2 regions of the Paenibacillus sp. FSL H8-0168 genome follow, and region 2 is predicted to be linked to the other one. Evidence: predicted binding sites of a transcription regulator. Region 2 holds the regulator's gene; the other holds the start of a gene.
The links. Region 2 encodes Rex, which represses fermentation and respiration genes when NADH is low (regulators of the CRP and FNR family bind a similar motif). Its sites were predicted from a motif close to TTGTGAAATATTTCACAA; they were not measured.

Region 1 (5,058 bases), 2.6 Mb from region 2:
AGAATGGTAGGAAGAAGCCGGTAACGATTGACCCCGTGTAATTCAGAGACTCTATATTCTTTTCGTACTCCTTGGAGTGCGCGTAGAGTCTTTGAATTACCACCATCAATGTAAACGTTTACTTTCATAGATGCCAAATGAGGATTAAAGGAGCGAGCAGTATGTCCGATGAAAAACTGGCAAAAGACATTTTAGCGTCCGTTGGCGGAGAAGGAAATGTCTCTAGCTTGGTGCATTGTGCCACTCGGTTAAGATTTAAATTAAATAGCAGGGATCAGGCCGACAAGAACCAAACACAAAATATTCCCGGGGTTATTACAGTTGTTGAAAACGGTGGACAATATCAAGTAGTCATTGGAAATACGGTAGGGGACGTATATAAAGACATTTTAAAGATCAGTAGCCTTGGAGATGACGACAAATCGAATGCATCCGCTGCTCCTGAAGGCAACTGGTTCAACAAAACGGTGGACATTATTTCCGGTATTTTTACACCATTTTTGGGGGCACTGGCAGCTTCGGGGATTTTGAAAGGGCTTTTATTAATGCTCGTCTCGTTAGGATGGCTCACCAAAACAGGTGGTGTCTATTCGATCTGGTTCGCTGCCGCAGACAGTATCTTTTATTTCCTGCCGATCGCGATTGCTGTGACCTCTTCGAAGAAATTTGGAGCCAATACCTTTGTTGCGCTTGCGGTAGCAGGGGCTCTGGTGTATCCGAATATTATTACTTTGTATAACGATAAAACGGATATTTCGTTCTTCAATATTCCTGTTGTTCTTATGAGTTATACTTCTTCGGTTATTCCAGTGATTATCGCGGTTTGGTTGCTATCCATTCTGGAGAAATTCCTGAATAGAGTAATTCATGATAGCGTGAAAAATTTTATAACGCCACTTATCTGTCTGATGGTCATTGTTCCCTTGACTCTGATTGCGGTTGGACCAATTGGAATATATGCGAGCTTGGGGCTGGCTAAGGGTTACACTTTCTTATACAATTTGAGTCCGATTGTAGCGGGAGTCATTGTAGGTGCCGGGTGGCAGATGTTAGTTGTTATGGGGCTCCACTGGGCGTTTATTCCTATCATGTACAATAACATTGCGGTATACGGTCATGATACTTTGAAACCATTATTTGCGCCTTCTAACTTTGCACAAGCAGGTGCGGCACTGGGTGTATTCCTTAAAACCAGAAATCCAAAAGTGAGAGCGATTGCAGGGCCTGCAGCGATAACAGGTTTGTTTGGCATCACGGAACCGATCATCTACGGGATTAGTATCCGCTACAAAAAACCGTTCGTATGGGCTATTATCGGGGGCGCTATCGCCGGGGCAATCACAGGTGCGGCGGGTTCCGTGGCAATTGCTCCAGGTATACCGGGCTTGGCATCCCTGCCGATATTCTTCGGCACAGGATTTGCCGGATTCGTAATTGCCATTATCGTAGCTTATATATTCACAGCCATTACCACGTATTTCTTTGGATTTAATGATTCCATGGAAACAGAAATGATTGCAGTCCATGAAGAGAAGAAAGAAGCTGCAACCCCAGCTCATGCGCTAACGAACGAGAATATTTCCAGCCCGCTGACGGGTGCTGTCAAACCGTTATCTGAGATATCTGATGAAGTGTTCTCTACGGGAGCCATGGGTAAAGGCGTTGCTATTGTGCCTGAGGATGGCAAACTGCTCTCTCCATTCAATGGAACTATAGCTAATGCCTTCCGTACAGGCCATGCGATTGGCATTGTATCGGATGGAGGAACGGAGATCCTAGTTCACATTGGTATGGACACCGTCAAGTTGAAAGGACAGCATTTTAAAACACTTATCTCAGAAGGGGATCGGGTTACCAAGGGCCAACTGCTGGTCGAGTTTGATATTGGAGCAATTAAAGCTATGGGCTATGACATAACTACTCCGGTTATTGTAACGAATACAGCCGAATACTCTGAAGTTAAGGTGCTGGGGAACAACCGAGTGCATACGGGAGATTCATTGCTGGAGGTCAAGTTATGAAGACTATCGAAAGACTAAATCAAGTCAATGCACCTTTGGTCATTTATGAGGTAATGAGCGAAGCATTCCGCCCGTATGGGAGGCTGCTGTCTCATTTCAATACCACGGAGCTCATCAAGTATGCAAAAGATACGACCAGCGTACCTGATCAGGGAAATCATTATGTACCTTCGGTCACAGAACTCGAAGACTTCGGTGTAATTCACCAGATTCAAGATCAGGTGTACGGTCAACTTCCAATTCAGGCTGGTTTTTGCGTAGGTCAGAATACGGGTCTGACCGGGTTGGAATATCATCAGGGCAGCGAGGTGGTGATTGCCGCTACAGACTGTATTCATCTTGTCGGTAGAGTACAGGACATTGAAGACAATTCCTATAACAGTGCAAATGTTCAGGTGTTTTTTCAGCCTAAAAACACGGTTGTCGAGATATATTCAACGACACTTCATTATGCTCCCTGTAAAGTTGACAGTGAAGGATACTTGACGATTGTGATCCTTCCGGCAGGAACGAATATGCCACTTGAAGCGGGAGAAGGTAGCCGGGAAAACCCACTGTTGACTAAGAAAAATAAATTTCTTATGGTTCATAGTACACAGATGGAAAAAATCTCGGCTGGCGTCCATCCCGGGCTACGCGGGAAATTGCTGAATATTTCACCCATTTGAGTCAAAGTCATCATTCATAAATTTAACAAAGCGACCAGCTAGCTGGTCCTTTTTTTTAACTCAATTTCAGCTCCTTACCTTTATCCCTTGAAATAGAATAGGGAAATCCCTAAACATTCTTAATTTGAACTATATTGTGACTGTAATCACATATAGCTCTGTCTGCTGTATTAGAATAGAAGCATAAGCAATATTCATAGGAACGTAGGAGATGTCGTCGGATAGGGAGTATCGTCGAATGAATGGAGGAACCGGTATATGATAAACAGTAAACAGAAACTTGTGGTTATAGGGAACGGGATGGCTGGTATCAATACGGTCGAACAAATTTTAAAATTAACAGATAAGTATGAAATTACGGTCCTGGGAAATGAGCCGCATCCGAACTATAACAGGATCATGCTCTCTTATGTGTTGGAAGGCAGTAAAACGATTGATGATATCATACTGAACGATTTGCAATGGTATGTGGATCAAGGGATTACTTTGTATACAGGAAAAATGGTGAAAAGCATCGACGGTGAGAACAAGAAGATTCACACCGAAGACGGACTGGAAATTGATTACGATGTAGCTTTGGTAGCTACTGGCTCACAATCATTTATTCTGCCTATTCCGGGTAAGGAATTACCGGGTGTCATCGGTTTCCGAGATATCGCCGATTGCTCGGCAATGCTTGAGGCAGCGAAGACCTTTAAAAAGGCAGCTGTCATTGGTGGAGGTCTGTTAGGGCTGGAAGCAGCTAAAGGCTTGGTCAACCTGGGAATGGATGTTACGGTCGTTCATTTAATGGAGGATTTGATGGAACGCCAGCTGGACCGGGAAGCCTCTGCGATGCTGAAAGCAGAACTAGAACGCCAGGGAATCAAGTTTGCTATGCAAATGCAAACTGCGGAAGTGTATGGTCAAGATCGGGTACAAGGGCTGCGGTTTTCAGACGGAAGCGAGCTAGAAGCGGATTTGGTCGTTATGGCCGTCGGGATCAAGCCTAATATTCAGGTGGCTGTGCAAAGTGGTATGGAAACGAACCGTGGTATCATAGTCGATGATTTGATGAGAACCTCCGTACCGGATGTATACGCCGTAGGGGAATGTGTTGAACACCGCGGAATCTGTTATGGTCTGGTAGCTCCGCTGTTTGAGCAGGGAAGTGTCATTGCCAAACATTTGGCAGGCGCGGAAACTGAAGGTTATATGGGATCGGTGGTTTCTACCAAGCTCAAAATTTCAGGGGTGGATGTTTTCTCAGCTGGCGAATTCATAACTCAGCCTGAACATACGGTGATTGTTGCAAAGGATGAGTGGAAGCGCACATACAAAAAAGTGCTGCTTCGTGAAAATAAGATTGTTGGAACTGTACTGTTTGGCGATGTGAGCGAATCTGCTAGTCTTCAAAAATATGTACGTCAGCAAACATTGATGACAGATGAGATATATGGACAGATCATGGGTACTGGATGTAGCAATCACGGGGCGAAAACATTATCCGCTGAAACGATGGCGGATGATGAAATTGTCTGCGGCTGTAACGGTGTGACTAAAAAGGCGATTGTGGATGCAATTAATGATAATGGACTGACAACAGTCGATGAAATTAAGGCATGCACCGGAGCAACGCGTTCCTGTGGAGGATGTAAGCCTGTCGTTGAGCAAATTTTACAATATGTTCTTGGAGACAGCTTCAAGACGTCAGCCAAGCAAGGAATATGTGGTTGCACATCATTGAGTCGGGACGAGATTGTGGAAGCGATCAAAACCAAAGGGCTGACAACAACGCGTGAAGTTATGAATGTACTGGGTTGGCATAATGATGAAGGATGCTCCAAATGCCGCCCGGCGCTGAATTACTATTTGGGAATGATTAACCCGGATACCTATGAAAATGAGGGAGATTCCCGTTTTGTAAATGAGCGATTGCACGCAAACATTCAAAAGGATGGAACGTTTACAGTTGTTCCTAGAATGTACGGCGGTGTAACGACCCCAGAAGATTTGAAGAAGATAGCAGATGTTTCTCTTAAATACAACGTTAAGGTCGTTAAAGTAACAGGAGGACAGCGGTTGGATTTGATCGGTGTCCGTAAAGAGGATCTGCCTAAAGTATGGGAAGAACTCGATATGCCGTCGGGATATGCCTACGCGAAGTCACTTCGTACGGTTAAAACCTGTGTTGGATCGCAATTTTGCCGGTTTGGCACACAGGACTCGATGGGAATGGGAGAAGTGTTGGAACGAAAATTCGAACGACTGGATTTCCCAGCAAAATTCAAATTAGCAGTTAATGGATGTCCACGTAACTGTGCGGAATCATGTACCAAAGATATCGGAATCGTAGGTAATGATGGGGGCTGGGAGATCTTTATCGGTGG
Region 2 (5,058 bases):
TTGGGCCTCAACCATCGATCAGATGTATCCGCTCGTGTTAGAGGTTAAGGAAACTTGGGACCTGCTAAGCGATAAGCTGTTTGGCATGTTGCCAGAGCGAAGCGATGCGACACCGGGTGAAACAGGACAGTTTTCTTCCCGTCTCAAACCTTCAGCCAAGCCTGCAAAGTGGGATCAGGCGGGGGCTTTGGAAAATCAGCTATATGTAACGATGAGTGAAATTTTGCGCAAGGGCGACAAGCTGATGCTGGACGTCAAGGAAGAACATGACGATTATGCGGCGGATAGCCTTATTACAGATATCACGGGTCTGCTCAAGGATCTGGCGGGGATTCGAGAAAATTTGCGCTTTTTTATGCGACTCGATGATGAAACAACCGTATACTGGCTAGAAGCGAGTGGGCAATTCCGCAGTAAATCATTACAATTTTATGCAGTGCCCGTCGATGTGAGCCGCCAGTTGAAAGAAATGTTTTTTGACAAAAAAAGAAGCATCATTCTGACGTCTGCTACCTTATCGGTAGATAAGTCGTTTCAGTACATGATCGATCAGCTTGGCTTGCAGGAGGCCGCAGATCAAGAGCGGCTGATGACTTCGCAGCTCCCGTCACCCTTTAATTACAGGGATCAGGTGTTGCTGGTCATTCCACGGGATTTCCCAAGCGTGAAGGGCAGTGTAGGAGATGCACACTTTGTAGATATGCTCGTTAGCTCTCTAGGAGCGACTGCTCAGGCGACGCGGGGGAGAATGCTCGTTCTGTTTACTTCCTATCGGATGCTCCGGCAAGTGTATGAGCCGCTCAAAGAGGCCTTAGCATCCAGCGAAATTACTGTGCTGGGACAAGGAGTGGACAGTGGGAGTCGCAGCAAGCTAACCCGCCGTTTTCAGGAAGCCAAAGCTTCTGTATTGCTGGGAACCAGCAGCTTCTGGGAAGGCGTCGATATTCCGGGGAAGGCTCTGACTTGTCTAGCCATTGTTCGCTTGCCATTTCAACCGCCGAATCACCCGTTGCTGGAGGCAAAAAGCGAGCTGCTCCAGCAGCAGAAGAAGAATCCATTTATGAAGCTGTCTGTACCACAAGCGGTCATTCGCTTCAAACAGGGATTTGGTCGGTTGGTTCGTACAGCGAGCGACCACGGGGTCGTTATCGTTTACGATACGCGTGTGATCGAATCCTATTACGGAAAGCACTTTTTGTACTCGTTACCGGGACCAAAAATGGAGCATATGCCATCGGAGCAAATGGTGCCCCGCATCGCCGAATGGCTCCAATCCGCCCCGGAGACCGAGGCATAACGGACGGACACTAAGTATGTTCGTTACAATTAGGGGGAGCAAGTATGAAATCAGATAAAATTTCAGAGGCTGTCGTACGGAGGTTACCCGTATATTTACGTTATCTGAATGCACTTCACAAACGGGAGGTGGCTACGGTCTCTTCTCAAGAGTTGGGACAGAGGCTAGATTTGAACCCGGCCCAAATCCGTAAAGATCTCGCCTATTTTGGAGATTTTGGTCGGAAGGGTATCGGTTATGATGTTTCTTATCTAATTGAGAAAATACGCCATATCCTGAAAATCGATCAGCAAATTAATGTAGTATTGGTCGGAGCGGGTAATCTGGGGCAAGCCCTTTCGAATTATAACGCTTATTTAAAAGACAATATGAAGATTGTAGCGGTATTTGATGCGTTTCCGGATAAGGTAGGGACCAAGATCAATACATTGGTCGTGCAACCGATGGATGAACTGGAAGCGACTGTGAGAGAAAAAAACATTCGAATCGGGATTATTACCGTACCTGATTTTGAAGCACAGCACGTGGCTGACAGGCTTATTGAGAGCGGAATTGGAGCGATCCTGAACTTTGCACCGACTACTCTCAAGGCACCGGCCAACATTCGGATTCATGCCACAGACTTTACAACTGATTTGCTTAGCCTCGCTTATTATTTGGAGGACGGAAAGGAAGAAACACAATATGACAGTGAATAAATGGATGATTAAAAACGGCTCTTTTGCCGTAAATGGACCAGAAGCTGGGGTAATCCATGGTACTATGATTGTAGAAGATAGCCGCATTACTTACATTGGCGAGACATTGCCTTCGGGTGAGGAAGAGACGGAAGCGATCGATGGTAAGGGGCTTTTGTTTTTACCTGGTCTGATTAATACTCATGGTCATGCGGCGATGTCTCTGCTGCGTGGGCATGGAGATGACTTGGCACTTCAGGTATGGCTTCAGGAAAAAATGTGGCCTATGGAAGCCAAGTTTACATCTACGGATGTGTACTGGGGTACGTCGTTGTCTGTGCTGGAAATGCTGAAAGGTGGTACAACGACCTTCCTGGACATGTACGATCATATGGATGAGGTGGCTCGTGTGGCTGAAGAGTCAGGTATTCGTGCAAGTCTGATGCGTGGAGCAATTGGACTATGTTCGGAGGAAGAACAGCGAATCAAGCTGGCTGAGGCCGTAACTTTTGCGCGTAACTGGCATGGTAAAGCAGACGGGCGTATTACAACGATGATGTCACCGCATGCGCCATACACCTGTCCACCTGCGTTTATTGAAAAATTCGTACAAGCTGCGCATGATCTGGATTTGCCGCTGCATACGCACATGTCTGAGACGATCGCCGAAGTGGAGCAAAACGTACGTGACTACGGTTTGCGTCCAGTTGCACACTTGGATAAGCTTGGCTTTTTCTCCCGTCCTTCGCTTGTTGCCCATGGCGTTCATTTGAATGACGAAGAAATAGCTTTACTGGCTGAACGTGGTGTAGCGGTTTCGCACAACCCAGGTAGCAACTTGAAGCTGGCAAGTGGTGTGGCAAGAGTGCCTGAATTGCTGCGTGCAGGGGTTACCGTTTCTCTCGGAACGGATGGTCCTGCCAGTAATAATAACCTGGATATGTTCGAGGAAATGCGTCTGGCAGCACTTATTCACAAGGGTGTATCTGGTGACCCTACGGCAGTTCCTGCGAGTGAAGCGCTGCGTCTGGCAACAGAATACGGTGCAAAGTCAATTGGTTTAAAAGAAGTAGGAGCGTTGGCAGCAGGCAACAAGGCTGACTTTATCGCGCTGGATCTGAATCAGGCACATTTCTTGCCGCGTACAGATCTTATTTCCCATGCGGTATACTCAGCAAGCGCCAAAGACGTGGTTCACGTATGGGTAGACGGTCGTCAGGTTGTGAAAAACGGCGAATGCCTGACTATGGACGAGGAACGCATCAAACATGAGGCACAAGCCGCCTTTGAAGGGCTGCTGTCGCGCTAATTCAGGTGTCACATCCCCTTAGAGAGGAAGCACGGGTTTGAAAAATAAGAAAAAGTGGATAGCGGTCGCCATTTTGGCCGTAATACTGATCCTGGTCAGCATTTTCTGGTATTATTCCTATGTTACTCAAGGCCAGGTGGCTGAGAAAAATGCCGCTATCATTAAGGCCAAGCAATCAGGTGGTCTGGTTAGCACGACTCAAACATGGAAGTCTGTGTGGGATCAGGTATATTGGGTGGTTCAAGGGAAAAATGCACAGAATGAAAATATAATGGTGTGGGTTCCTTTTCAAAAAGTGGAAGGACAACCTAACGTACCTGCCGCAGATAATAGCGGTGTTCACACCGAACTGCTGAAGAATGGAGTCGATGAGCAAAAAATGACGGCAATAATTCAACAGCAGCTTCCAGGTGCAAAAATTGTAAGGCTTCAGCCGAGTGTGTTCAATGGCGAATATGTGTGGCAGTTGTTTTACGATGATGGAAGTCATCATTACTACAGCTTTTATCGTTTCTCAGATGGGGTAGCGACAGGTGTGAAATATACTTTGCCCAATAACTGAGCTGGTTGAGGATTAGCAGATGTGGAATGAATGACTAGTAAATAATTGAAAACTCAAGAAAAAGACGTAAATGCGATGGAAATCGTATTTACGTCTTTTAGTCTTGCTATGTCGTAAAATGGGCTGAAAACCAGTGAAGCATCTTTACCTATCCATCTTCTCTCCTAGGGAAAATTCATCTTTATGGCGGGCAGTACGGAGTGGAGGATTTGAATCTGGAGAAGCGGAGCGTTCGCCTTTACCGCCGGATTTTCTCCGTAAGAATAAAATCGAGAAAAATCGGGTGGCAACAGCGATCGTAAGATCAAATCCTACGCTCAGCGTCTCGCCTCCACCTTAACCAAAGATTTTGCCTCATCACAACTCCTCCACACATTGCCTTCGATATTAGATATACGTTATGATATACTATATTTTATAAGTGATAGACAAAAATGATAGAAAAAAGAATTGCTGATCGCTGTAAGATCATGCAATTTGGTTGTTTGTTGACATTCGTCCCGTTTCTTCTGTGTTTTACATTTTGAGAGGAGGATGTTGTTTGAAATTGCGTGCAGTTCCTATCGTTGTGGCGGCAGTTTTGGCAGCTTTGCTGCTATTTGGGGGATGGTTCATTTACCGTCAGGTTACAATGCAAAGCCCTCTGGAAAAACTGGTTTCTCAATATCCAGGCGTGACAAGCGCTCAAATAGATATTAAACAGGATCAGGTTGTATTGAAACTAGATCTCAAACCGCAGGCGGATGTGGCCGGATTAGTCGATGTGGTTAAGCAAAAAGGACAAACCATCATTGGTAGCCGTACCATTAAGCTAGATATTGAAGATCGTTCCAATTCAGCACTGAATCAATGGTGGTCTGAGGCTATGTTTCCTGTAGCCGAAGCGATGGAAAATAAAAAGTATACTCAAATTTCATCTACAGTTGAGCAGATGAAAAAGAAAAAGACGGGTATCAAAGCTGATACCGACATGGATTCGAACAATGTCTATATCCGACTCAGCGAAGGTAAAGCGACCAAGTTTATCGTATTGCCACGTCAATCTCAGCAAATGGGGGTATGGCCTAATGCCTAGATGGATCAAGGAAACATTAATCGGCATAGTGCCGGTGACTATTATATTTCTCGTTTTTATTGGGGTGAATATTATCCCTCTTCTAGTTGCTGGCGTGATGCTCAGCGGCTTGTTAATGCTCATGCATGCGCGTGGTGG

Region 1: a site for Rex is predicted at 2,824-2,841, ahead of nirB (nitrite reductase large subunit NirB). Genes of this name have one in related genera too.

The regions. Positions count from the first base shown of each region.
Region 1 covers NZ_CP151948.1:752,064-757,121, forward strand. The annotation lists gene MHI21_RS03465 (hypothetical protein) at 1-24, shown strand, start outside; gene MHI21_RS03470 (beta-glucoside-specific PTS transporter subunit IIABC) at 162-2,021, shown strand; gene MHI21_RS03475 (DUF4867 family protein) at 2,018-2,689, shown strand; gene nirB (nitrite reductase large subunit NirB) at 2,948-5,058, shown strand, end outside.
Region 2 covers NZ_CP151948.1:3,370,945-3,376,002, reverse strand. The annotation lists gene dinG (ATP-dependent DNA helicase DinG) at 1-1,297, shown strand, start outside; gene MHI21_RS14885 (redox-sensing transcriptional repressor Rex) at 1,342-1,995, shown strand; gene MHI21_RS14880 (amidohydrolase) at 1,982-3,283, shown strand; gene MHI21_RS14875 (DUF5590 domain-containing protein) at 3,321-3,845, shown strand; gene MHI21_RS14870 (hypothetical protein) at 4,387-4,920, shown strand; gene MHI21_RS14865 (AAA family ATPase) at 4,913-5,058, shown strand, end outside.